DNA from 3 places in the Exiguobacterium sp. H66 genome. Region 1 is predicted to be linked to each of the others. Evidence: riboswitches for the same ligand, from Rfam matches in the RefSeq annotation. Region 1 holds a riboswitch; each other region holds the start of a gene.
The links. Region 1 has a riboswitch for lysine ahead of KNP88_RS10830 (aspartate kinase). Riboswitches for the same ligand answer to the same signal wherever they lie in the genome.
Positions count from the first base shown of each region.

Region 1 (8,049 bases):
AGCACCAAGCAGTCCGAATGATTCGCGAACGGGTCTTCGTCGAAGAACAAGGGGTTCCTCGTAATCTTGAATATGATACCCATGACGAAACAGCGATTCACTTGCTTGTCCTTGACGAACAAAATCGTCCTGTCGCGACAGGGCGGACACGTCCTTACGACGATCAGCGGATGAAGGTCGAACGTGTTGCGACGCTAGCTGCGACACGTGGGAAAGGCTACGGCGGTGAGCTGATGCGAGCAATGGAACGTGTGGCGAGACGAGAGGGTCGGAGCATCTTGACGCTTGGTGCTCAAGTTCAAGCGATTCCTTTTTATCAAGGCTTAGGATACAACATCATGTCCGACGAATTTGATGATGCCGGCATCCCACACCGAACGATGGAAAAGAAAATTTAATTGAGAAATTTTAAAGAAATCCTGCAAAAAGGGTTTCTTTTTTTGAAAGTCTATGTATATATATAATTCATAATGAATTTTTATACAGACAGATGGATTCGAAATCAGGGAGGAATTAATAATGACGAAACAAAAATTAATTTTAGCGTATTCTGGGGGACTTGATACATCGGTGGCAATTAAATGGTTGAGTAAGGAATATGATGTCGTCGCTTTATGTATGGACGTCGGCGAAGGAAAAGATTTGACTGTCATCAAGGAAAAAGCGTTGCTCGTCGGAGCCGTCGAATCGATTGTTCTTGATGTCAAAGAAGAATTCGCAAATGAATTCGTCTTACCAGCACTTCAATACGGTGCCCACTACGAAGGCGCGTATCCACTGATTTCGGCACTGTCTCGCCCGCTGATTGCTGAAAAGCTCGTCGAAGTTGCGCATCAACATGGCGCAACGGCCGTTGCACATGGTTGTACGGGAAAAGGAAATGACCAAGTCCGGTTTGAAGTTTCGGTCGCAGCACTCGATCCTTCACTGGAAGTCATCGCCCCTGTACGGGAATGGAAATGGTCACGTGAAGAGGAAATCGCTTATGCAAAAGACAACAATGTCCCGATTCCAATCAATCTCGACAGCCCATATTCAATCGATATGAACCTTTGGGGACGGAGTAACGAATGTGGTGTCCTTGAAAACCCTTGGACAGAACCGCCGCAAGATGCTTATGCACTGACGGTCGCACCGGAAGAAGCACCGGATCAAGCAGAAGAAGTCATTATCGGTTTTGAAGCGGGTGTTCCGACTTCAATCAACGGAACAGTCTATCCACTGGCGAAGTTGATTACAGAACTCAACATCATCGCTGGGGCACATGGTGTCGGACGGATTGACCACGTCGAGAACCGTCTCGTCGGAATCAAATCGCGGGAAGTGTATGAATGCCCGGGAGCAACGGTCTTGCTAAAAGCCCATGTCGCACTCGAGACCATCACATTGACGAAAGACGTCGCTCACTTCAAACCGATTTTAAGTCAACAATATGCAGAAACAATCTACAACGGTTTGTTCCATGCGCCGTTAACGAAAGGCCTGAAAGCATTCTTAAAAGCGACGCAACAAGACGTCACGGGCGAAGTACGGGTCAAACTCTACAAAGGGAATGCGACGGTCACAGGACGTCAGTCACCGGTGTCACTTTATGACGAGAAGCTTGCGACGTATACGAAAGAAGATGCGTTCGATCATGAAGCAGCGAAAGGATTCATTAAATTGCACGGTCTTGCGATTGCGACACACGCAAGTGTTCATCGGCAGGAAGGCGTGACAAAATGACGAAACTTTGGGGCGGACGGTTTACAGAAGGGGCTTCCGCTCAGGCTGAAGCGTTTGGGGCATCGATTTCATTTGACCAAAAGCTTGCGGCAGTTGATTTAGAAGGAAGTCTCGCCCATGCCAATATGTTGTATCAACAAGGTATCCTAGAAGAGACGGAATGGAAAAAAATCGAAGCGGGTCTCAAGACGTTACGAGCTTCGATTGGAACACATGTCTATTCGCTTGCTGACGAAGACATCCACATGAATCTCGAACGGTTGCTGACGGAACAAATCGGACCGGTCGCAGGCAAATTGCATACAGCGAGAAGTCGGAATGACCAGGTTGCGACGGATTTACATTTATGGATGGAACAACATGTGGTTGATTTAATCGAAAGCCTACGCAACTTGCAGACGGTGATTACGGAACAGGCTGATGTACACATCGAAACCGTCATGCCGGGGTATACCCACTTACAGCGGGCACAACCGATTTCACTTGCACACCATCTACTCGCGTATTTTTGGATGTTCGACCGTGACGTAGATCGTCTGACAGATAATTTGAAACGGATTCGGATTTCGCCGCTCGGTGCGGGGGCACTCGCCGGGACGACATTCCCGATTGACCGTTTCAAGTCAGCGGAACTGCTCGGATTTGAGCACGTCTATCCGAACAGCCTCGATGCTGTATCGGACCGTGACTTCGTTATTGAATACCTCGGGATTGCTTCGACGGTCATGATGCACCTCTCACGCTTTTGTGAAGAAATCATCATCTGGGCGTCGCAAGAATTTTCATTCATCGAATTGTCAGATGCATTTTCAACGGGTTCGAGCATGATGCCACAAAAGAAAAACCCGGACTTTGCTGAATTGATTCGCGGAAAAACAGGGCGTGTCTATGGAAACCTGATGGGGTTCCTGACGACGATGAAAGCATTACCGCTCGCTTACAATAAAGACATGCAAGAAGATAAAGAAGGTGTCTTCGATACGGCAGATACCGTTTTACAATCCGTTCAAATCTTTACGGGAATGCTCGAATCGGCAACGTTTAAGACAGAAGCGCTCAAGAAGGCGACAATGCAAGACTTCTCGAATGCGACGGAACTAGCAGATTATCTCGTCACAAAAGGTGTTCCTTTCCGGGAAGCGCATGAAATCGTCGGAAAAGCGGTCCTCCATTGTGTTCAGACGAATTGTTTCTTAAAAGATTTAACGCTTGAAACGTATCAAACGTTCCACTCCGTCATCGCGGAAGATGTTTATCCGCTCCTCGACCCGGTGCAAGCAGTGGCAAGAAGAGGAAGTTACGGCGGGACAGGTTTTGCTGCTGTTTCTGTACAACTCAATCAAGCGAAGAAAAAACTCGCGGATTAACGGAAAAATGAAAAAAATTTAGCAAATGACTGGATTTAACAAAAAATGTTTGCTATAACTGTAACTAACAACCGACAGATAGAGGCGCGGATGACATCAGTAACATCATTTATTGAAGCGAGCATGCTGAGTGATGTGAAAGGGGAAATCCGCCGAAGTGAATGAGAAAGATGCTTCTTCTCATTTGCTGGTACAACGGTTAAGATCCGTTGTACTGCCGAAACCGATGTTTCGGAGCGCTATCTTACGTAAAAGAACGAAAGACTTTGTCTTCGTTTGTCCGATCGTGATAACGACGGGCCGTAGGAACGCTCCTACCGGCCCGTCGTTTTTTTCTGTTTCGGGACAAAGGAGATAGGATTGTGACAACTGTACTTAAATTTGGTGGTAGCTCGGTCGCGACTGTCGAACAGATTCAGTCAATTGCGAATTATTTAAAAAATCGGACAGAACAAGGTGAAAAATTAGTGGTCGTCGTCTCTGCGATGGGGAAGATGACAGACTCGCTCATCGCACAAGCGCAAGCAATCACGGATCGTCCTGAACGACGTGAACTCGATCGATTGCTCGCAATCGGCGAAGAACAAACGATTTCGTTACTCAGCATCGCCTTAAATTCCGTCGGAGTAAAAGCCTTATCACAAACAGGTGCGCAGGCAGGAATCAGCACGATGGGGGTTCATACGAAAAGTAAGATTAAACAAATTGACGGGGACTTGTTACGAAAGAAACTCGAAACCTATGATGTCGTCATCGTCGCCGGATTCCAAGGTGTCAACGAGCTCGGGGATGTTACGACACTCGGTCGTGGTGGATCAGACACAACGGCTGTCGCCTTAGCGGCCGTCCTTGATAAGCGCTGTGAAATCTATACGGATGTCGACGGTGTCTATATGGCGGATCCGCGGATTCATCAAGCGGCACAGCCGATTCCACAAATTTCATATGATGAAATGATGGAAATGAGTGCACTGGGATCGAAGGTCATGGAGATGCGCAGCGTTGAACTCGGGAAAAAATACGGCGTGCATATCTTTGTTGGGAAAACACTTGAATCGGAAAGAGGGACTTGGATCATGGAGGCAACAGAAACGATGGAACAAAAAGCAGTCACGAGCGTCAGTGTAACGAAAAATGTTTTGACGGTTTCAATCAAACACGTTCCACAAACCAATTCAGCAGTCGCCGACATTTTTGAATTGTTATCGAATCGCCATGTCAATATCGACATGATCAGTCAAACGACCTTTGATAGTGACGTGTTCCTTTCGTTCTCTTGTCCACTCGATGAAGAAGAGTTTCTCGAAGAGGCACTGAAAGATATCATCGATCGTTTTCCGACCGTTAAAGTCGATCGTCATAACGAGCATGCCAAGTTATCGGTCGTCGGAATCGGAATGCGTGACGCAACGGGCGTCGCATCAAAATTATTTGCGACGTTCCGTGCCGAGAACATCACGTTTTATCAAGTCACGACATCAGAAATCAGTATCTCGTATACAATCGCACAAGCAGATATCGAACGAACGGTCGCGGCGATCGCGAACGCGTTTAGCCTGTAAGGAGGAATGAACATGTACCACGTAGCAGTCATCGGTGCGACAGGCGCCGTCGGACAAAAGATGTTACAAGTCTTGAGGGAACTCGATTTTCCAGTCGGTCAACTGTCGGCGTATGCTTCAGAACGATCAGCAGGAAAAGTCGTTTCGTTTAATGGAACGGACGTAACGATTACAGCTTTATCGGAAGACATCATCCATCACGGGATCGACGTCGCATTATTCGCAGCCGGTGGAGCAATCAGTGAACAGTATGCCCCCTTGCTGGCAGAACACGGAACACTTGTCGTCGATAATTCAAGTGCTTTCCGGATGCAAGAGACGATTCCGCTCGTCGTACCAGAAGTCAATCCGGAAGCGGTCAGCAGCACCGACCGACTGATCGCTAATCCGAACTGCTCGACGATTCAATCCGTCGTTGCCCTGGCACCACTCAAACACTTAGGTTTTGAACGAATCACGTATACGACATATCAAGCAGTCTCCGGTTCCGGTCAAAAAGGAATCGAGGATTTAGCACGAGGCAGCCGCGGTGAAGAACCGGTCAACTATCCGCACCCGATTCATGATAATATCTTGCCGCATATCGATGTCTTCTTAGAAGACGGGTACACGAAAGAAGAGCAAAAAATGATTGACGAGACACGGAAGATTTTTAGCCAACCGAACTTACCGGTCAGTGCGACGTGTGTCCGTGTTCCCGTCACAAATTCGCATTCAGTTGCAATCAACGTGACGTTTTCAAACGAGACGACGGTCGAAGCGATTCGCACAGCACTTGCTGACGCGCCAGGCGTCGTACTGGTTGATGATGTTTCGCGAAATCAGTACCCGATGCCGCTTGATGCAAGCGGGACGGACGAAGTGTACGTCGGGCGGATTCGTCAAGATCAAACGCTCGCGAACACATTCCATCTGTGGTGTGTCGCGGATAACATTCGAAAAGGCGCGGCGTCAAATGCAGTCCAGGTCGCGCGTCATGCTTTAGAAAACGGCATCCATTCTTAATCATACTAAGGAGGAATTTAACATGTTCAAAGGAGCAGGAACAGCACTCGCGACACCGTTCAATTCAGCAGGTGAACTCGACTTAGTCGTTTTTGAACAGTTGATTGAACAGCAACTTGCAGCCAATATCCAAGCGCTCGTCGTCGCCGGGACGACAGGTGAAGGATCGACGCTTTCGAGCGAAGAGTTCGAAACGTTACTTGAGACAGCAGTCCGTGTCACGGCAGGTCGTGTTCCGGTCATTGCCGGTACGGGAACGAACAATACGGCACAGACGATTGAAAAAACGAAAACGGCTCAGCGGCTCGGAGCGGATGCAGCGATGCTCGTGACACCGTATTACAATAAAACGTCACAAGCCGGTTTGATTGCTCACTTTACCGCAGTCGCGGATGCTGTCGAATTACCCATCATGTTATACAACGTACCTTCACGGACGGGTGTCGCGATTGCAGTTGAGACAGCTGTGACACTCGCGGAGCATCCGAACATTCAAGCATTCAAAGAAGCGAGCGGGGATGTCAGTTTCATGGGTGAATTGATGACGGCACTCCCCGAAGGTTTTGCAGTCTTCTGTGGCAACGACGATCAAATCCTGCCGTACATGGCATGGGGAGCACAAGGTGTCATCTCGGTCCTGTCGAACCCGTACCCGGCAGAAACACAAGCGCTTGCTGAAGCCATGCTCGCAAACGACTTAGTGACGGCACGACGCATTCAAAGTGATTTAATGCCGGTCATTGCAGCGATCTTTAGTGACGTCAACCCGATTCCTGTTAAAGCAGCACTCGAAGAAATTGGGTTTGCAGTCGGTGCACCACGCTTGCCGCTCGTTCGTCAATCCGAAGCCGGGCATGCACACTTACTCGAGACGATGCATGCTTATAAAGGAGTGGTTCGATGAAGCTTGCCATTCATGGATATGGTGCGACAGGGCATTATGTCGAGGAATTGGCACCCGCTGAAGTCGTCGCCGTTATCGATCAGACGAAGTCAGCGGAGAAAATTCCTTCGTATCAAACGGTGTCCGAGCTAACAGAAGAAGTCGATGCCATCATCGATTTCTCTCATCCGAGCTTGTTGCCGGATTTACTGGCGTATGGCCTCAAAACGAAAACACCGCTCGTCATCGCGACGACCGGATTTTCGGAAGCGGAGTTACAAACGATAAAAGACGCTTCGACTGAAATTCCAATTTTTCAGTCGTACAACATGTCGTTCGGGATCGCGATGATGCAGCAATTGTTACAGGTGCTCGTACCACTCGCCAGTTCGTTCGATATCGAACTGTTAGAAAAGCACCACAATCAAAAGGTCGATGCACCAAGCGGGACGGCAGAACTCTTATTGCGGACGATTCAAGAACTCCGTGACGTCCAGCCGATCTATGAACGTGAATCGACACGGGAAAAACGCCAAGCGTCTGAGATCGGCATGCACTCGATGCGTGGTGGAACAATTTTCGGTGAACATGAAGTGTTGTTCGCCGGGGTCGATGAATTGATTGAAATCAAGCACACGGCATTATCAAAAAAAGTATTTGCTTCAGGTGCGATTAAAGCAGCCGAAGCACTCATTCAAAAATCGGCGGGACTCTACACGTTAGAGACGCTCTACTCACAGGAGGATTCACATGTTACTAACTGATGCTTACGAAATTGCGAAATTCATTAAAGATGCTAAAAAACAGACACCGGTCAAACTTTACGTCAATGGCGATTTAGCGGGCTTGACGATTGAAGGGGCGACAGCTTTCGGATCGGATGAATCAAAAATTTTCTTTGCAGATGCAGGACTTGCTGCGACTTTCTTAGAAAAGTATTCAGACCGGATCACGGACGTCCACGTCGAATACGATCGTCGGAACAGTGCTGTACCGATGCTTGACACACGTCACTTGAATGCGCGAATCGAACCGGGTTCGTGGATTCGGGATCATGTCGTCATCGGCGATAACGCCGTCATCATGATGGGTGCAATCATCAATATCGGTGCATCGATCGGAGATGGTACAATGATTGATATGAACGCCGTCGTCGGAGCACGTGGCACGATTGGGAAAAACGTTCATGTCGGCGCAGGTGCCGTGGTCGCAGGTGTCCTTGAGCCACCTTCAAAAACACCGGTCATCATCGAAGATGGTGTCTTGATCGGAGCGAACGCTGTCATCTTGGAAGGCGTTCGTGTCGGAAAAGATGCAGTCGTTGCAGCAGGCAGTGTCGTCACAGAAGACGTCCCTGCAGGTAGCGTCGTTGCTGGAACACCAGCACGCGTCATCAAACAGAAAGACGAAAAAACAGCAGAGAAGACGCAATTAGTGGATGATTTACGTTCACTCTGATTGACGTCGAAGAGGAGGAAAACACATGGCAGTGGATACACAGTATGGT
Region 1 covers NZ_JACSMQ010000006.1:43,213-51,261, forward strand. The annotation lists gene KNP88_RS10815 (GNAT family N-acetyltransferase) at 1-398, shown strand, start outside; gene KNP88_RS10820 (argininosuccinate synthase) at 520-1,725, shown strand; gene argH (argininosuccinate lyase) at 1,722-3,092, shown strand; lysine riboswitch at 3,164-3,342, shown strand; gene KNP88_RS10830 (aspartate kinase) at 3,455-4,654, shown strand; gene KNP88_RS10835 (aspartate-semialdehyde dehydrogenase) at 4,667-5,659, shown strand; gene dapA (4-hydroxy-tetrahydrodipicolinate synthase) at 5,682-6,563, shown strand; gene dapB (4-hydroxy-tetrahydrodipicolinate reductase) at 6,560-7,306, shown strand; gene dapD (2,3,4,5-tetrahydropyridine-2,6-dicarboxylate N-acetyltransferase) at 7,293-8,000, shown strand; gene KNP88_RS10855 (branched-chain amino acid transaminase) at 8,026-8,049, shown strand, end outside.

Region 2 (8,049 bases), on a different contig from region 1:
CAGCCTTACGGGAAAAATGAATGCTGGTATATCGTCGATTGTCCGGCAGACGCCACCATTATTTATGGGCATGACTTCAAAACAAAAGCTGATTTGTTGCGCGCTGTCCGTGAAGACGATTTAACTTCCGGCTTAATTGATTTGCCTGTTTCACCCGGCGATTTTTTTTACGTTCCAGCAGGTACTGTTCATGCTTTAACCGAAGGGTGTCTTGTCATCGAAATCCAGCAGAACTCTGATACCACGTACCGGTTGTACGATTACGATCGAATTGACCATTCGACCAACAAACCGCGTCAACTCCACCTTAAAGAAGCACTCGAAGTCATTCAATTTCCTCATTTCCAGTACGAGGAGCCTTATGTACCGACCTCTTTTTGTTCAAGACTACTGACAACCAACGCCTATTTTTTTGTCGAGGAATGGGCCATCCATGACATGATTACGATTGCACCACGAACTTCCTTCCAAGTCATCACTATCATCAGTGGCACGCTGATCATCAACCAATTGCGTTATACCGCCGGAGACACGGTTCTGATTCCGGCAAAAGTAACTTGTACCGTTTCTGGAAAGGGGAAACTTCTATTGACTGGTCCAAATCCAACACCGAAACAACGACTTCACATCGGAATTGATCTTGGTGGGACTCACACGCGTGTTGCCGCAATCAATCAGCACCATGTCGTAAAACAATATCGATTTTTGACAGAGGCGGCTGCTGGCCCGGACTATACAATTAATCATTTAAGACAAGCCATCCAAAAGCTACTTGAAGAATTTGAAGTCGAACGAATTGGTATCGCAGCGCCTGGTCCGCTTGATGCAGCAACGGGTCGGCTATTGTCACCTCCGAACCTGCCGGGTTGGGACGATGTAAATTTGGTTCGCCCGTTAGAAGAGTTCTTTAACATCCCGGTTTCCCTTGAAAATGATGCAAATGCCGCCGCGCTCGGCGAAGCATTGTTCGGGGCAGGCCAAGACTATGCATCCATCTATTACATGACAGTCAGTACAGGAATCGGTGGTGGATATGTCTATCAAAAGACGTTGATTCGAGGCGCACACGGATATGCTGGTGAAATCGGAAATACGATCATCGATGCTTCTGGACCGGAACACCCTGTCTTGAACAAAGGCTCACTCGAAGGATTAGCAAGCGGGACGGCACTTCAGACACGTGCTGATTTGTTGAACGAGCGTTCTGTCGCAACACTTCTTCGCAATCCACTGGAAAGACTTCGCTTCGTTAACCATTTAGCAACAGGCATCGCGAACATCATTCATACACTTGATCCGGAAGCTGTCATCATCGGCGGCGGTGTTACGGCTTCCGCCGATTTATTTTGGGAGGAGCTCTTACAAGCCGTCAATGCCCGTCTCTACCCGACGTTACGTCAAAAAACAATCATCCGCTTAGCTGCATTGGAAGGAAATGCCGGTGTCATCGGTGCTGCCCATTTAAATCGGATGAACGCCGAATAACTTCATTGTTCCTTTTGAACAGACTTTACTACTTTTTTTTAAAAACAGACTTGAAACTTTTTTCTGAAATATGATAAGGTTTTCTTATTAAAAGAATATGACTATTCTATCGATGAGGTAGAGGCGCGGTCTTAATGAGTATTTGATCTGAGGATGACAACGAGGACGATCAAGGAAAGGTAATGCTGCCGAAGTATCGTCAAGTGTCTGACTTGATGGTACTGGTCGAATTGGGAAATACCCGTTCGATTGCCATACGTATTTTGTATGGAGCGCTCCAATTCGGCTAAGAAAGACGCATCCAGCAAGGGTGTCGGCTTTGTTGCCGGTGCCCTTGCTTTTTTGTATGCAATGGGTCTCATCTTCTAAAAAAAGAGGAGGAACCACACAATGGTCAATTATTCAGATTCAATCGTTGCGCTCATTCCAGCTGTCATTGCAATCGCACTTGCAATCGTGACGCGCAAAGTCGTTATTTCACTTGGTGTCGGTATTTTGATTGGTGCTTTATTGCTGCATAGCTTTAATCCAATCGATACGGTCGTCTATCTCGGCAAAAACATCTTTAGTCTATTTTGGGCGGATGGGGCGTTAAATGAATGGAACGTCTTATTACTCATCTTCTTACTATTACTCGGTGTTCTATCGACGCTTATCCAAACATCGGGCGGTGCACATGCCTTCGGTGAATGGGCAACAACACACGTCAAGACAGCGCGCGGCGCTCGCCTCGCAGCATTTGGTTTAGGTATTTTAATCTTCATCGATGATTATTTCAACAGTCTTGCTGTCGGGAATGTCAGTCGTCCGTTAACGGACCGTCGTGGCGTCTCGCGTGCAAAACTTGCGTATATTATTGACTCGACGGCTGCTCCAGTCTGTGTCATCAGCCCGCTTTCAAGTTGGGGAGCGTTCATCATCTCGATCATCGCTGGTATCTTAACGACACATTCGATTACGGAGTATTCCGCATTCAGTGCTTTCATGATGATCGTGCCCCTCAACTTCTATGCGATTTTCGCTCTATTGCTGACGCTTTACATCGCGTACACAGGGATTGCGGTCGGACCGATGCGGACGCATGAACTTCGTGCATTAAAAGGTGAACTTTTCGACGCAAGTAAAGGAACACCGATGGGGATGGCAGAGGAAGTCAAAGAACACGAAGGTGGAAAAGTACGTGACCTCGTCGTTCCGATTATCGTTCTCGTCATTGCAACAGTTTCCGCATTACTCTTTACCGGTGCTCAGGCACTCGCTGCTGACAATCGTGCATTTACGTTGATTGGTGCATTTGAAGCGACAGACGTAACACGTTCACTCGTTGCTGGTGTCGTCATCAGTTTAGTCGTTGCTTTCCTGATGTTGATTGGTCGGAAAATCCCGGCGCGCGAATACGGACACAGCATCTGGGCTGGGATGAAATCCATGTGGCCTGCTGTCGTCATCTTATTATTCGCTTGGACAATCATCGCTGTTATCGGTGACATGAAAACAGGTGAGTACTTAGCAAGCTTCGTCAGTAAGTCGATTTCTGCTTCGTACCTCCCCTTCTTATTGTTCTTGATTGCAAGCTTAATGGCATTCTCGACAGGTACAAGTTGGGGAACATTCGGTATCATGCTGCCGATCGGTGCTGACCTCATCATGGCGGTCGAACCGAATCTCTTACTTCCGACGCTCGCTGCCGTTCTTGCCGGATCCGTCTTCGGAGACCACTGTTCACCAATTTCCGATACGACGATTCTCAGTTCGACAGGTGCCGGTTCGCATCATATCGATCACGTCACGACACAACTTCCGTATGCGTTGGTTGGTGCAGCGACATCGGCAGTCGGCTACCTTGTGCTCGGTTTAACCGATTCATCAATCATCGGCTTCATCGGTGCACTCATCGCCTTCTTACTCGCACTCGTCGTCCTGAATGTCGTCTCGAAACGCGGTAAAGTACCAACTGAACTTCGCGCTGAATAACAAAAAAATAACGCTCAGCTTAGCCGAGACGAGAAAAAAAGAAGGGATTGCCATCTACCGTGATGTGCAATCCCTTCTTTTAAGTTGTAGACAACATGGTATGAAGAAATAAAAAGCGTCTTGTTTCGTTGCTTTCCTCGGGCGAGGCGCAAGCCGTTGCTCCTTGATCCTCACGGACAACGAGCAGGGTCTTGCCTGCCTCTGACAGTGCGTTAAAAACGCACTTTTCCCCGTAGGAGTCAACGAAACGTGATGCTTTTTAGGTAATACCGTGAGAGAAATCCAGGAAAGCACGAACGAATTGCAATTCGATATCGCATGTTCACGCTTCATAAGAGTTTGTCTACACGCTGAAGCGATCATTCTTACACCATCAAGGCACACACTTCATTTGCAAACGCAACTGGATCTTCGATTGGCAAGCCTTCCATGAGCAACGCTTGTTGGTACATTAATTTCGTATAGCGTTCAAATTTCGGACGGTCTTCTTTAAAGGCCGTTTCAATGGCTTCGAAGACGTCATGTGACGTGTTCAACTCTAAAATTTTCACGGCTGAAACATCTTGGTTGTTCGGCATCGACTTAAGAATTTTCTCCATTTCAATCGAAACGGCACCATCCGTCGCGAAGCAGACCGGATGTGATTTTAAGCGTGACGAAGCTTTGACTTCTTTGACTTGCCCAGCGAGCGCTTCCTGCATTGCTGTAAACATCTCGACTTGTGTTTCGGTCGTTTCTGCTTGATCCGCTTGCTCGATCCCAAGATCACTGCTCGTAACCGATTTAAATTCTTTTCCTTCATAGTTGAGCAACATTTGAATCGCGAACTCATCGATTTCTTCCGTAAAGTACAGAATGTCGAACCCTTTGTCTTTGACAAGCTCCGACTGTGGTAACTTATCTAAACGGTCCGTACTTTCACCTGAAGCATAGTAGATGTATTTTTGATCTTCCGGCATCGCCGCGACGTATTCAGCGAGCGTGACCAGCTTCTTCTCTTTTGCCGAGTGGAACAGGACAAGATCTTTGACCGTCTCTTTATGCATGCCGTAATCATTGTAAATTCCAAACTTCAATTGACGACCAAAGGCTTGATAAAAGGTTTCATACTTCTCGCGATCGTCACGAAGCAGTCCTTCAAGTTGCGTCTTAATCTTACTTTGAATGTTTTTCGCAATCAATTTGAGTTGGCGGTCGTGCTGCAACAACTCACGTGAAATATTGAGTGACAAGTCTTCCGAGTCGACCATCCCTTTGACGAAGCTAAAGTGGTCCGGCAAGAGGTCACTGCATTTTTCCATGATCAAGACGCCGTTCGCATACAGTTCAAGACCTTTCTCGAACTCTTTCGAATAATAGTCGAAGGACGGTTGCTCCGGAATGAATAAAATCGATTGATAACGGACGGCACCATCTGCACTAATATGGATGTGCTTGACTGGTGTATCAAATCCATATCGTTTTTCTTGATAGAAGTTCGTATAATCCTCGTCCGTCAACTCTCGTTTATTTTTCCGCCAAATCGGCACCATGCTGTTGATTGTCTTGACGACCTTCACTTCTTCCATCTCGTCCGATCCTTCGATCGGTTGACGTTCCGTCTCTTCCATCTCAATCGGATAGCGGATGAAGTCGGAATACTTTTTGACGATCGTCCGCAAACGATGCGTATCTAAATACTCATCATAATTTTCATCTTCTTCGTTCGCTTTGATGTGCAGCGTGATTTCCGTCCCGACTGCAGCTTTTTCGACTTCTTCAATCGTATAACCGTCGACACCGTGCGACTCCCACTTGTACGCTGTTTCGCTACCGAATGGTTTCGTGATGACCGTGACCACGTCCGCGACCATGAATGCCGAATAAAAGCCGACACCGAACTGTCCGATGATATCGTGTCCGTCTTGCGCGGCATTCTCCGCCTTAAAGGCAAGTGACCCACTCTTCGCGATTGTCCCGAGATTCGCTTCGAGCTCCTCTTTCGTCATCCCGATTCCCGTATCACGAATGACGAGCTGTCGTGTCGTTTGGTTTGGTTCAATCGTAATCTTATAGGCATCCTTTTCGAACGTCAGTGTCTCGTCCGTCAATGCTTTGTAATAAATCTTGTCTATCGCATCACTAGCGTTCGAAATCAACTCACGTAAAAAGATTTCCTTATGTGTGTAGATGGAATGAATCATCATTTCGAGTAAACGTTTCGACTCTGCCTTGAACTGTTTCGTTTCCATTTCCGATGCCCCCTAGTTCTTTTTTAGCACTCTAACAATAAGAGTGCTAATACAAATCTATTATTACGGATTGGAAAAATAGTGTCAATCCCCTTCTTCGAGTCGGCTGCGGATATATTTTCCGATTTTACGTAAGCTTTCCGCTGACCCGTATGTGCCATGACTGACACCATGGCAGTCCGGCCGATTCCCGAGTCCGATGAACTGCTCACTCGGTTTAAAGTGAAGACCGATGATTGGAACGGAAAATTGTTCCGAATACCCGAGTTCGAAGACGGCATCCGGATACCCCGGGACCGGCTCGGGCGCTTGCCATGTAGCCGTCTGATCGATTGTCCGGTAACGTTCCGTATGTTCCCGTCCGAGGAGAATGATGCCGCGTAACGAAAAGAGACGAATCAATTTCAAAAGGAACGTCTGACCAAATACGGTTTCTTCCAGTTCATGTCGCTGAGCGATCGTTCCCATGTAACGTTTCGTCGGAAATGGAAAAAAATCCGCATGGATGACCGGCTCTCCGGTTCCGTAAAAAGAAGCTTCGAATCCATTCAGAAAACCTTCCAATTTTCCTCCCCCCTCCCGTCCGAACCACGATTTATAAATGTCCGGCTGTTTGAAATAACGATTATAGGAATCAATCATTTGATTAAATCGTTGGTCCGTCCGGTACTCCGTAAGCGGCGCATCGACTTCTCTTAGGACGAATGGTCCTGTCGTCTCATAGCGTAACGTGCCATCCCGGTTCAAAAACTGGCCTGCCGACGGATTCGTCGCAATCGTAAGCCAGCTACGCTCGCTTACGTCACCAAACCATAAGACCGGTGTCGTCCGGTCAATCAACTCATCCTTAAATACATCTTTCTCTAACTCGATTTGGTACAGAATCGCTTCATCGAGTAATTTTTTTGCATATTCACGTTGTTCGGATGTCAGCGTTCTCATTCCTTTCCTGTCGGGTTTTCACTTTTCATCTGTTCCCGTTCTCATGGATTGCTAGACAGTTCAGTAGGTTTATCCTCCAAAGTCGAGGGAATGATTCATAAGGTGAACAACATTCGGAGCAAGAGTACTTAGAAGGAGGAAATTACACATGGGTCGATTAGAGAATAAAGTAGCAGTCATTACAGGTTCAGCAACAGGAATTGGTCAAGCAACGGCACTCGTCTTTGCCGAACAAGGGGCGAAAGTCGTCTGTGCTGACGTCAATCTTGAAAAAGCACAGGAGACGGTCGAAAAAATCAAACAGGCTGGTGGACAAGCGGAAGCGATTCACGTCGACGTCACGCAAGTCGATAGTGTCGAAAATCTTTCAACACACCTGAAAGAAACATACGGATCGATTGATGTCCTGTTCAACAATGCCGGCATTGATCAGCAAGGCGGAAAAGTCCATGAATATCCGATTGAACTGTTTGACCAAATCATCGCGGTCGACTTACGTGGTACATTCTTGACGAGTAAATTCTTGATTCCTTTAATGCTTGAGAAGGGCGGATCGATCATCAATACGTCATCGATGTCAGGTCGCGCTGCCGACTTAAACCGCTCAGGTTACAACGCAGCAAAAGGCGGGATCACGAACTTTACACGGGCGATGGCAATCGATTATGCGCGTGACCGCATTCGTGTCAACTCGCTCTCACCAGGTACGATCGAAACACCACTCATCGACACGCTCGTCGGCGGAAAAGACGAAGACCAAGGAAAACAATTCCGTGATGCCAATGCATGGATCACACCAATGGGTCGTCTCGGGAAACCACGTGAGATGGCAACGGTTGCCCTCTTCCTCGCTTCCGACGACAGCTCTTACGTGACAGGTGAAGACATCACAGCAGACGGCGGGATCATGGCCTACACATGGCCTGGCGAGATGTTGATTGATGATAAATGGAAGACGGATGCTGAATAACGATCCATTTGACGCATGAAACATCGCAACATCTAAATAAAGAGGAGGACGATTTCGAATCGTCCTCCTCTTTTTCGTATGTCCTTCGACTTATTAAATCAACAATCTGCGCCTTTTGACCACAGTCCTTTGACGCATCCTCTTAAAAACGGACCATTTGATTCTAAGAAATACCGCGATTTTAAATTTTCTCCTCGCTTGTTTATCTCTCGGATAGCTTTTTTTCGGGGAATACTCTAGTGAATGTAAATCAAGGAGGAATCAGCATGACGCAACAACAACAAATCGAATCACTGCAACACTGCCTGCAAATTCCGAGTGTCAATCCGCTCGACGGGGAACGAGACGTCGCGACTTTTGTCTATGACTACTTGACCACTCACGAAATCGAAACCGAATGGATTGAGGTCGCGCCAAAACGAATCTGTCTCGTCGCGACCCTTCCGG
Region 2 covers NZ_JACSMQ010000004.1:75,724-83,772, reverse strand. The annotation lists gene KNP88_RS08340 (type I phosphomannose isomerase catalytic subunit) at 1-1,485, shown strand, start outside; lysine riboswitch at 1,596-1,771, shown strand; gene KNP88_RS08335 (Na+/H+ antiporter NhaC family protein) at 1,876-3,459, shown strand; gene htpG (molecular chaperone HtpG) at 3,825-5,690, opposite strand; gene KNP88_RS08325 (hypothetical protein) at 5,775-6,632, opposite strand; gene KNP88_RS08320 (SDR family oxidoreductase) at 6,781-7,602, shown strand; gene KNP88_RS08315 (ArgE/DapE family deacylase) at 7,869-8,049, shown strand, end outside.
Region 2: it holds a riboswitch for lysine, as region 1 does, so the genes downstream of both, KNP88_RS08335 (Na+/H+ antiporter NhaC family protein) here and KNP88_RS10830 (aspartate kinase) in region 1, are expected to answer to the same signal.

Region 3 (8,049 bases), on a different contig from region 1:
GGAACGAATAAGGACGGCACAGCCGTTTGTGCTTGTTTCATCTCAAGGATGACGTCCGGCTCTTCCTTCCCTTCCCCATTGATCAAAATGTAATAGCGTTCCAGACCAATCGAGGCGGTTCCGCTATCCAGTTTGTGGACGATGTCCTTGATCGTATAAAACGCGTCGTCTCTTCGATCGTTCTCATCGACTGATGCAATGTAATCCGGCCAGATTGCTTCGATTGCTGCGTACGTCTCTTTTTCGACACGCTTCATATCCGGTAGATCAAGAAACTTCCGGTGTCCATCAATCACAGTAGTTCGTTCACCAAGCAAGTCTGCTTTCTTCTTTTCAGCTTTTTTAATTAATTTTCGAATCGGTCCTTTCGTATTCTTGACCGTAAAACAGATGTCACTCGGATTTTTACCATTCGCGTATTCATGAAGGTCGTGTAAGTAGTTTTCAATGTAGGCCTTAATCGCCGGTTCCGGATCATAAGCGACCTCGTCTGCAAATAGACGGACCGAAACGGCCATCCGGATGACATCGTAAAGATAGGATCCGAGATACCCTTCATCAAAGTCATTAACGTCGTAAATGATTTCACCCTTCGCATTTCCATGAACACCGAAGTTCTCAAAGTGGAGATCGCCTTGAATCCATGTCGGTGTCTCAACCGGTGTGTCGAACCCTAATGGAATACGGGTCAAATCATAGTAAAACAGATGGGAACTGCCGCGGAAAAACAGAAACGGACTTTGGCTCATCTTGTCATACTTTTTCCGTCGAGCCGTTTCATCGAGTCCTCGCACTTTATCATCATAAAAATCCAATACTTTGGCAATCGTCATCTGTCGAATGTCATCATAAACTGCTGTAAACAAAACATGACCTCCTTTCGATTCTAAAAAAGGCAGCCAAAACGAATTCGTTTTGCTGCCTTACGATTTGACTTACTCGAAGTGTTTTTTATATTCCCCATATCCGGCAGAGTCAAGCTCTTCTACCGGAATAAATCGAAGAGCAGCGGAATTGATGCAGTAACGCAGACCACCGAGCTCTTTTGGACCATCATCAAAGATATGACCGAGGTGACTATCGGCATCAGCTGAACGAACTTCTGTCCGCGTCATGCCGTGCGTCGTATCAAGATTTACTTCCATCTTGTCTTCTGCGATCGGCTTCGCGAAACTCGGCCATCCGCAACTTGAGTTGAACTTGTCTTTTGACGTGAAGAGTGGCGTTCCATCGACGATATCGACATACAACCCCGGACGTTCTTCATCCCAGTATTCATTTCGGAAGGCCGGTTCTGTCCCGCTCTCCTGTGTCACTTTATACTGGATGGGTGTTAAGCGTTGTTTCAATTCCTGTTCCTTACCGTGATCTTTCCAAGCTTCTTTGACGAACTTGGCACGACCCGATCCGACACTATACATTTGATAGCGGAACGGATTTTTTTTGTAGTAGTCCTGATGATATTCTTCCGCCGGCCAAAATGGTGCTGCCGGACGGATGTCGACGGCAACCGGTTTTGAAAAACGACCAGAAGCATCAAGCGCTGCCTTTGATTGTTCCGCCGCTTGCTTTTGCGCTTCATCAACATAAAAAATAGCGGGTTCGTACGATTGACCTCGATCATTAAACTGACCGCCACCGTCCGTTGGATCAATTTGACGCCAAAATACTTCAAGTAATTCTTCATATGTGATGACAGACGGATCATACGTCACCTCGACTGCTTCGAGATGTCCCGTCGTCTCAGAACAAACTTCTTTATAGGTCGGGTTTTCTGTATGACCACCGGTGTAGCCGGAAATCACCTGGTCGACACCATCATACTTATGAAACGGTTTGACCATACACCAGAAACAACCACCTGCAAATATTGCTTTTGCCATCTATCTTCCCCTCCTCTTTCTATCTCTCTAGTCTACTGCTTTTTAAAGCATGCCCCTACTATCTTGCTCACTCAATCTTCTGGATTTGCCTTCAGGCGTCGCATGACAAAATAAATCGCTGCAAAAACTAAAATCAATCCGCCGAGCGAATACCAAATGTTGTTCATACGATAAATCATTTGATAAATCGCTAATGTAATCAATAAAATCGCAATCGGGATAAATGCCCGTTTAAAGTGGTACCAGTAGTTCACGATGCTCGCCTCCGTTTTTCTTTAATCTTAATCGATTTGAGCCGTCAACTGTGAACTTATTCCGCTCGTTTGTACTCTTTCTCGAGATAAGTCGTATACCGCGCATGCCACGACTTCAAGGCAAAGCGCCAGAGGAGGACCGTCCCGACAAGCAAGACAAGCGTGATTGGCCAGAACCAGCCTGAAACGATACCATCCGGATAGGCGAGTCCTATTTTCGAGAAGAGGACATACATCAAGATGATACTCGACACGAGTAAGACCGAGACAGGCATCGCATATTTCCATGGTGTCATCCCCGTCGTACGTACCGGTCGACGACGATTCACCTGCATAACAGGACGATATTTCCCCATGAACCACATGAACAGCACTTCGATCACCAATAAAATACCGTAGCCATGGATAAAGCTGATGCCGTGATCGATTCCGAACAACTGTCTGAGTCCGAAAACAAAGAAGTAATAGGCAATGACATGAAAAACGATGACGATTTTGGCAGCAATCGGTGGAATCGTCCGCACGAGCATTCCCATCATGACGATGACGAGAATCGGAATGTTGAAAAATCCTGTGAATTGACGAATCAACGTCCAAAGACCGTCTGGTGCATACATTAAGAATGGAGCGACGACAAATGAAATCAAGGCAACGATCGTTCCGAAGATTTTACTGACACGGATCAGCTGCCGATCGGTCGCTTCTTTCGCAAAGACCGGGCGATAGATGTCGAGTACGAACAACGTCGCGATACTATTTAAGAGTGAGTTGAATGAACTAAAGACTGCTCCCAGCAAGACGGCCAAGAAAAATCCCATCAATGAGACAGGGAGCAACTCCGTGATTAATTTCGGATAGGCCAAATCTCCACTCGCTAGATTATCTCCATACAAATGGTACGCAATCACACCCGGAATCAACATAAATACCGGGACGAGTAGTTTCAGGAAGCCTGTCATCAAGACACCCTTTTGTCCCTCTTTTAAGTCCTTTGCTCCAAGCACGCGCTGAATCACATATTGATTGAGTGACCAATAGAAGAGATTCGCAAACAAAATCCCTGTAAAAATCGAAAAGAACGGAACGGCGTCGGTTGACGACCCAATCGCATTCAATTTTTCAGGGTGTGTCGTTGCGAGACGCTTCATCCCGTCGACCATGTTTCCGTCCCCAAGTGCAAAAAAACCAAGAATCGGAACGAGGAAACCGATGATGACAAGGCCGACTCCATTTAATGTATCGGAGACGGCGACCGCACGTAGTCCTCCGAAAATTGCATAGAGGGCCCCGATGATCCCGACAACCCAAATGACGAGCCACAGCGACTGCGTATAACTCAATCCAAATAACTCCGGTACGTTAAACAGCTGTAAGACGGCAATCCCGCCGGAGTAAAGCATCGATGGAATCGTCACGCACATGTAGCCAAGTAAGAATAAGAGCACCGTCATCCGCCGGACCGTTTCATCATAGCGCTGACTTAAAAATTCAGGTAACGTCGAAATCCCCATCCCCAAAAACTTAGGCAACAGGTAGATCGCCATGATGATGGCAGCAAACCCTGCCGTGACTTCCCACGCCATGCTCGACATATTCCCCATGAACGACTGACCGTTCAAACCAATCAGTTGTTCTGCCGAAAGGTTGGTCAGAAGCAAGGAACCGGCAATAAAGATTCCGCTTAGTCCACGTCCTGCCAAAAAATATTCGTCAACTCCCTGTTCCTTTCCTCGTGTCATGCGATAGGACACATAAGCAACGAGCGCCATGAAGAACGCGGCCGAACCCAGTGTCAAAATCAATTCATATGTACTCATTTCACACTTCCTCCATCCCGATTGTTTTAGTAGATTTACTGTAAAGAATTTATTCCTTATTCTTACTTTATTGAAACAATATTTTTAGATAAAAATAAAATTATTAAAAAGAAATAATCCAATTACGGATTGACATACTTGCAGGGACATATCATGGAAAGAAACTAAAAAAATCTTTCGGAAAACCACTCGGTTCTTTTATACACAAAAAACCCTCTCGCAAGTGAGAGGGTTTTTGTGTGTAGACAAACTATTAAGAAGCGTAAACATGCGATAACAAGAGACAATCCGTCACGATACTACCTAAAAAGCGTCATATTTCGTTGACTCCTAAGGGAAAAGTGCGTTTTCAACGCGACTTGCCAGAGGCAGGCAAGACCCTGCTCATTGTCCGTTAGGATCAAGGAGCAACGGCTTGCGCCTCGCCCGAGGAAAGCAACGAAAAAAGACGCTTGATCTCCCGATTCCCGATAACACTTTGCTTATAGTCTGACCTCTCGTAAGCGAGAGGGTCCTTTAGCTTATACTATTATTTTTTCGGATGTTTCGGAAACTCCATCTCATCATACCGGACAACCGATGTCCGGTGTTTGACTTTATGTCCGAGCCAGAAGACCAAGAATAACGGAATTCCGATATACGTTGCTGCAATCCCAACCCAGTCGATTTGATCAGCGAGGAACGCGGCATAGTTTTGCCCAACGATAACGAGGAAACATAGGCCAAATGCGAATAGCGGACCAAACGGGAATGCCGGTGCAACGTACGGTAAGTCACGTAACGCATACCCTTGGGCGACGAAACCTTTTCGGAAACGGTAATGACTGATCGCGATCCCGAGCCACGCGATAAATCCTGTCATTCCGGAAGCATTCAGTAACCAAAGATAAACTTGTCCACCGAACATCGACGTCAAGAAACAAAGCGCACCAATCGCCCCTGTCGCGAGTAACGCATTCCGCGGCACACCGTTTTTTGAGACTTTCGCAAATAGTTTCGGTGCATCACCTTGTCGTGCCAGTGTGTAGAGCATCCGGGTTGAAGCATACATCCCGGAGTTCCCGGCAGACAAGACGGACGTCAAGATGACCGCATTCATCAATGCTGCTGCAAACACGAGTCCTGCTTTTTCGAAGACGAGTGTGAACGGACTGACGGCAACATCCGTAATATCATTTGAGACAAGGCTCGGACTTGTGTATGGAATCAACATTCCGATGACGAAGATCGCAAATACATAAAATAATAAAATCCGCCAAAACACCTGTTTAACTGCTTTCGGGACATTTTTTTCCGGATCTTCCGACTCGCCTGCTGCGATTCCGACGAGCTCCGTCCCTTGAAAGCTAAAACCTGCGACAAGAATGATACCGATGACAGCTGGAATCCCTCCGACAAACGGTGCATCACCTAAGCCAAAGTTTTTGAAGCCTGCTGGTGGCTCCGAAGTAAAGATACCAAAAATCATCGCGACTCCTACACCAAGAAACACGATGACCGTGACGACTTTAATCATCGCAAACCAGTACTCGGCTTCACCGAATCCTTTGACCGAAAAATAATTTAATCCAATCATTAAAAGTAAAAACAGCGCGCTAAAATAGACGCCCGGAATGTTCGGGAACCAGTAATGCATGACGATTTGTGCTGCGACGAGCTCGACGGCAATCGTGACGGCCCAGTTGTACCAATAGTTCCATCCTAAGGCGAATCCGAATGAAGGGTCGACGAACTTCGTCCCGTACGTCGAGAACGATCCTGCGACCGGCATATAGGCGGCCATCTCCCCAAGGCTCGTCATCAAGAAGTAGACCATCAATCCGACGATTGTATAAGAAAGTAACGCACCGCCCGGTCCTGCCGCTGCAACAGAGGCACCTGACGCGATGAATAAACCGGTCCCAATCGCTCCGCCAATTGCAATCATCGACATATGCCGGGCTTGAAGCCCTCGTTGTAGCCCTTCTGCTGTGGAATCAAGGGGGTGTTGTTGCTGTTGTAAATTGTTCATGTCTGTCGCTTCTCTCTTTTTATAATTTTTGAGAGGGCGCAAAAAAGCGCCCTCACCTTCCAAGAGGAAGATGAGAACGCAACATATCGATGATGCGTCTCATTCTACCGTCGTGAAAGATAGCTCCCCATAAACCGCAAACGGTTCATGACAGTATTAGACCTGTTTGATCTAATCCCAATCGCTGACTTTCAAAGTAGTCTACGATTTCGGCAATTCTTCCTTTTGAGCTATTTCATCTGCCGCTTGACGACATCCGTAACCCGACTCATAAGAATCGCAACCTCCATCCCACTGGTTGAGTGAGAACTAATTAAGTTGATTTACTAATTCATTACTTCGACATAGTACATAATATGTTTCTTGTTTGTCAATTTATATTTTTGAATCCTACCGTGCTCATAGTAAAATTCCGATATTTTTAGTACACTAAATGGTAGAAGGTAGTACAGAAAGGATGTTGCTCAGATGGGACAAGAACAACATGACCAATTGACATATCGATTAGAAGAACAAATGCGCGTGATTCTCCGGACGTTGCGCCGTGAGTTGAATCAACTGTTTGAAGGTACTGCCACGCGAAGTGAATTCTTCATCTTACGCAGCTTATCTGAAAACGGCCCCCAGCGTCCGACATTACTCGCGGAACAGTTCGAACTCGCGACAAGTCAGGTCACCGCTTTGACAGATAAACTTTATAAGACCGGTTTTGTGACACGGACACGCTCGACGGAAGATCGTCGTTCAATCGTCCTCGCCTTGACTGACGAGGGAGAGGCCGCTTTTCGGAATCTCGAAGTCGTCCGTCGCACATATCTTCAGGAGCGATTCGGCACTTTATCTGAAGAAGAACTGAACGTGATGATTCATGTATTTGATAAAATCCTTGCGACAATGGATGAAGAAGTCGTCTCATCCAATTAATAAATTAAAAATCAAGAGAAAAACAGAGGTTTTGTTCTGTTTTTCTTTTTTTATTCTAAACATTCAGACCTCCTATACCGTTAGTAGAACGAGTATACTCAAAGTATATAATTGGAAGTATACTGCAGGAGGAGTTGGGAGGATTTGTTGTCTATTATGAATAACTTCATCATAAATTTTTGTCTCTTATTCACGACAATCACGCTTTTATTTTTACCTTTTCGAAATCAACCAAGAATTACACCAAAATCAAAGCTTGAATCACGCCTTATTTTAGGTTGTGTAGCTGGTGCAATTGCTGTACTCCTCATGTTCAACAGCATTCAAATTGATATTGCCCGGATTGACTTACGCATCATTCCTGTCGCAATTGCCACATTATTTGGCGGATTGCCTAGTGCCCTCATCACGGGAGTCATGATTATCGGAACGCGTTTTTTAATTACACCTGCTGATCAAATCGAAGGAGCGATTCTCGCTTCCGTCATCATGGTTTTATTCATTTTGACAATTGGCATAGCACGCAGATTTTTACGTAATACATTGCTGACCTTTGAATTAATGATCGGAATCGGTATTCTCTATTCGTTACCAGCCATCTATGCACTGACAAACAGTTGGGAAACGTTTTTCAAAGTATCGGTTACGTACATTTTCTTTAACTTATTAGCCGGACTCGTCACCTATCGCTTATTAGCCGAACTGAGACGACATTTTGAAAATATCCAGTACCAGCAAAAACTTGCGATGACCGACGCCTTGACGGGTCTCGCCAATCGCCGACGTCTGGACGACTCCCTATCACTCGTCGGATCGGATGACGACGGATATTCACTTATCCTGATCGATATCGATTTCTTCAAACACGTTAACGATACATATGGTCATGATGTGGGCGACGATGTGTTGCGGCAACTCGGAACGACACTTGCCTCTATTGTACGTCCGGATGATTTAGTCGGTCGGTACGGCGGAGAAGAATTTTTGATCATTTTACCGAACACATCATTGAAGGATGCGAAAAAAATCTCTGAATTAGCGCGGACGACAGTCGCCCGTAACCTGTTCCCGACTGCAAATGTACCTGATTTGAAGATTACGATTTCGTTAGGAATTGCCCATTCGGGTGGATCCCATACATCACTCGAAGCATTGCAACA
Region 3 covers NZ_JACSMQ010000008.1:88,454-96,502, forward strand. The annotation lists gene KNP88_RS12890 (DUF2252 domain-containing protein) at 1-866, opposite strand, end outside; gene msrA (peptide-methionine (S)-S-oxide reductase MsrA) at 936-1,883, opposite strand; gene KNP88_RS12900 (hypothetical protein) at 1,955-2,137, opposite strand; gene KNP88_RS12905 (solute:sodium symporter family transporter) at 2,194-3,954, opposite strand; gene KNP88_RS12910 (amino acid permease) at 4,484-5,965, opposite strand; lysine riboswitch at 6,078-6,262, opposite strand; gene KNP88_RS12915 (MarR family winged helix-turn-helix transcriptional regulator) at 6,434-6,889, shown strand; gene KNP88_RS12920 (GGDEF domain-containing protein) at 7,046-8,049, shown strand, end outside.
Region 3: it holds a riboswitch for lysine, as region 1 does, so the genes downstream of both, KNP88_RS12910 (amino acid permease) here and KNP88_RS10830 (aspartate kinase) in region 1, are expected to answer to the same signal.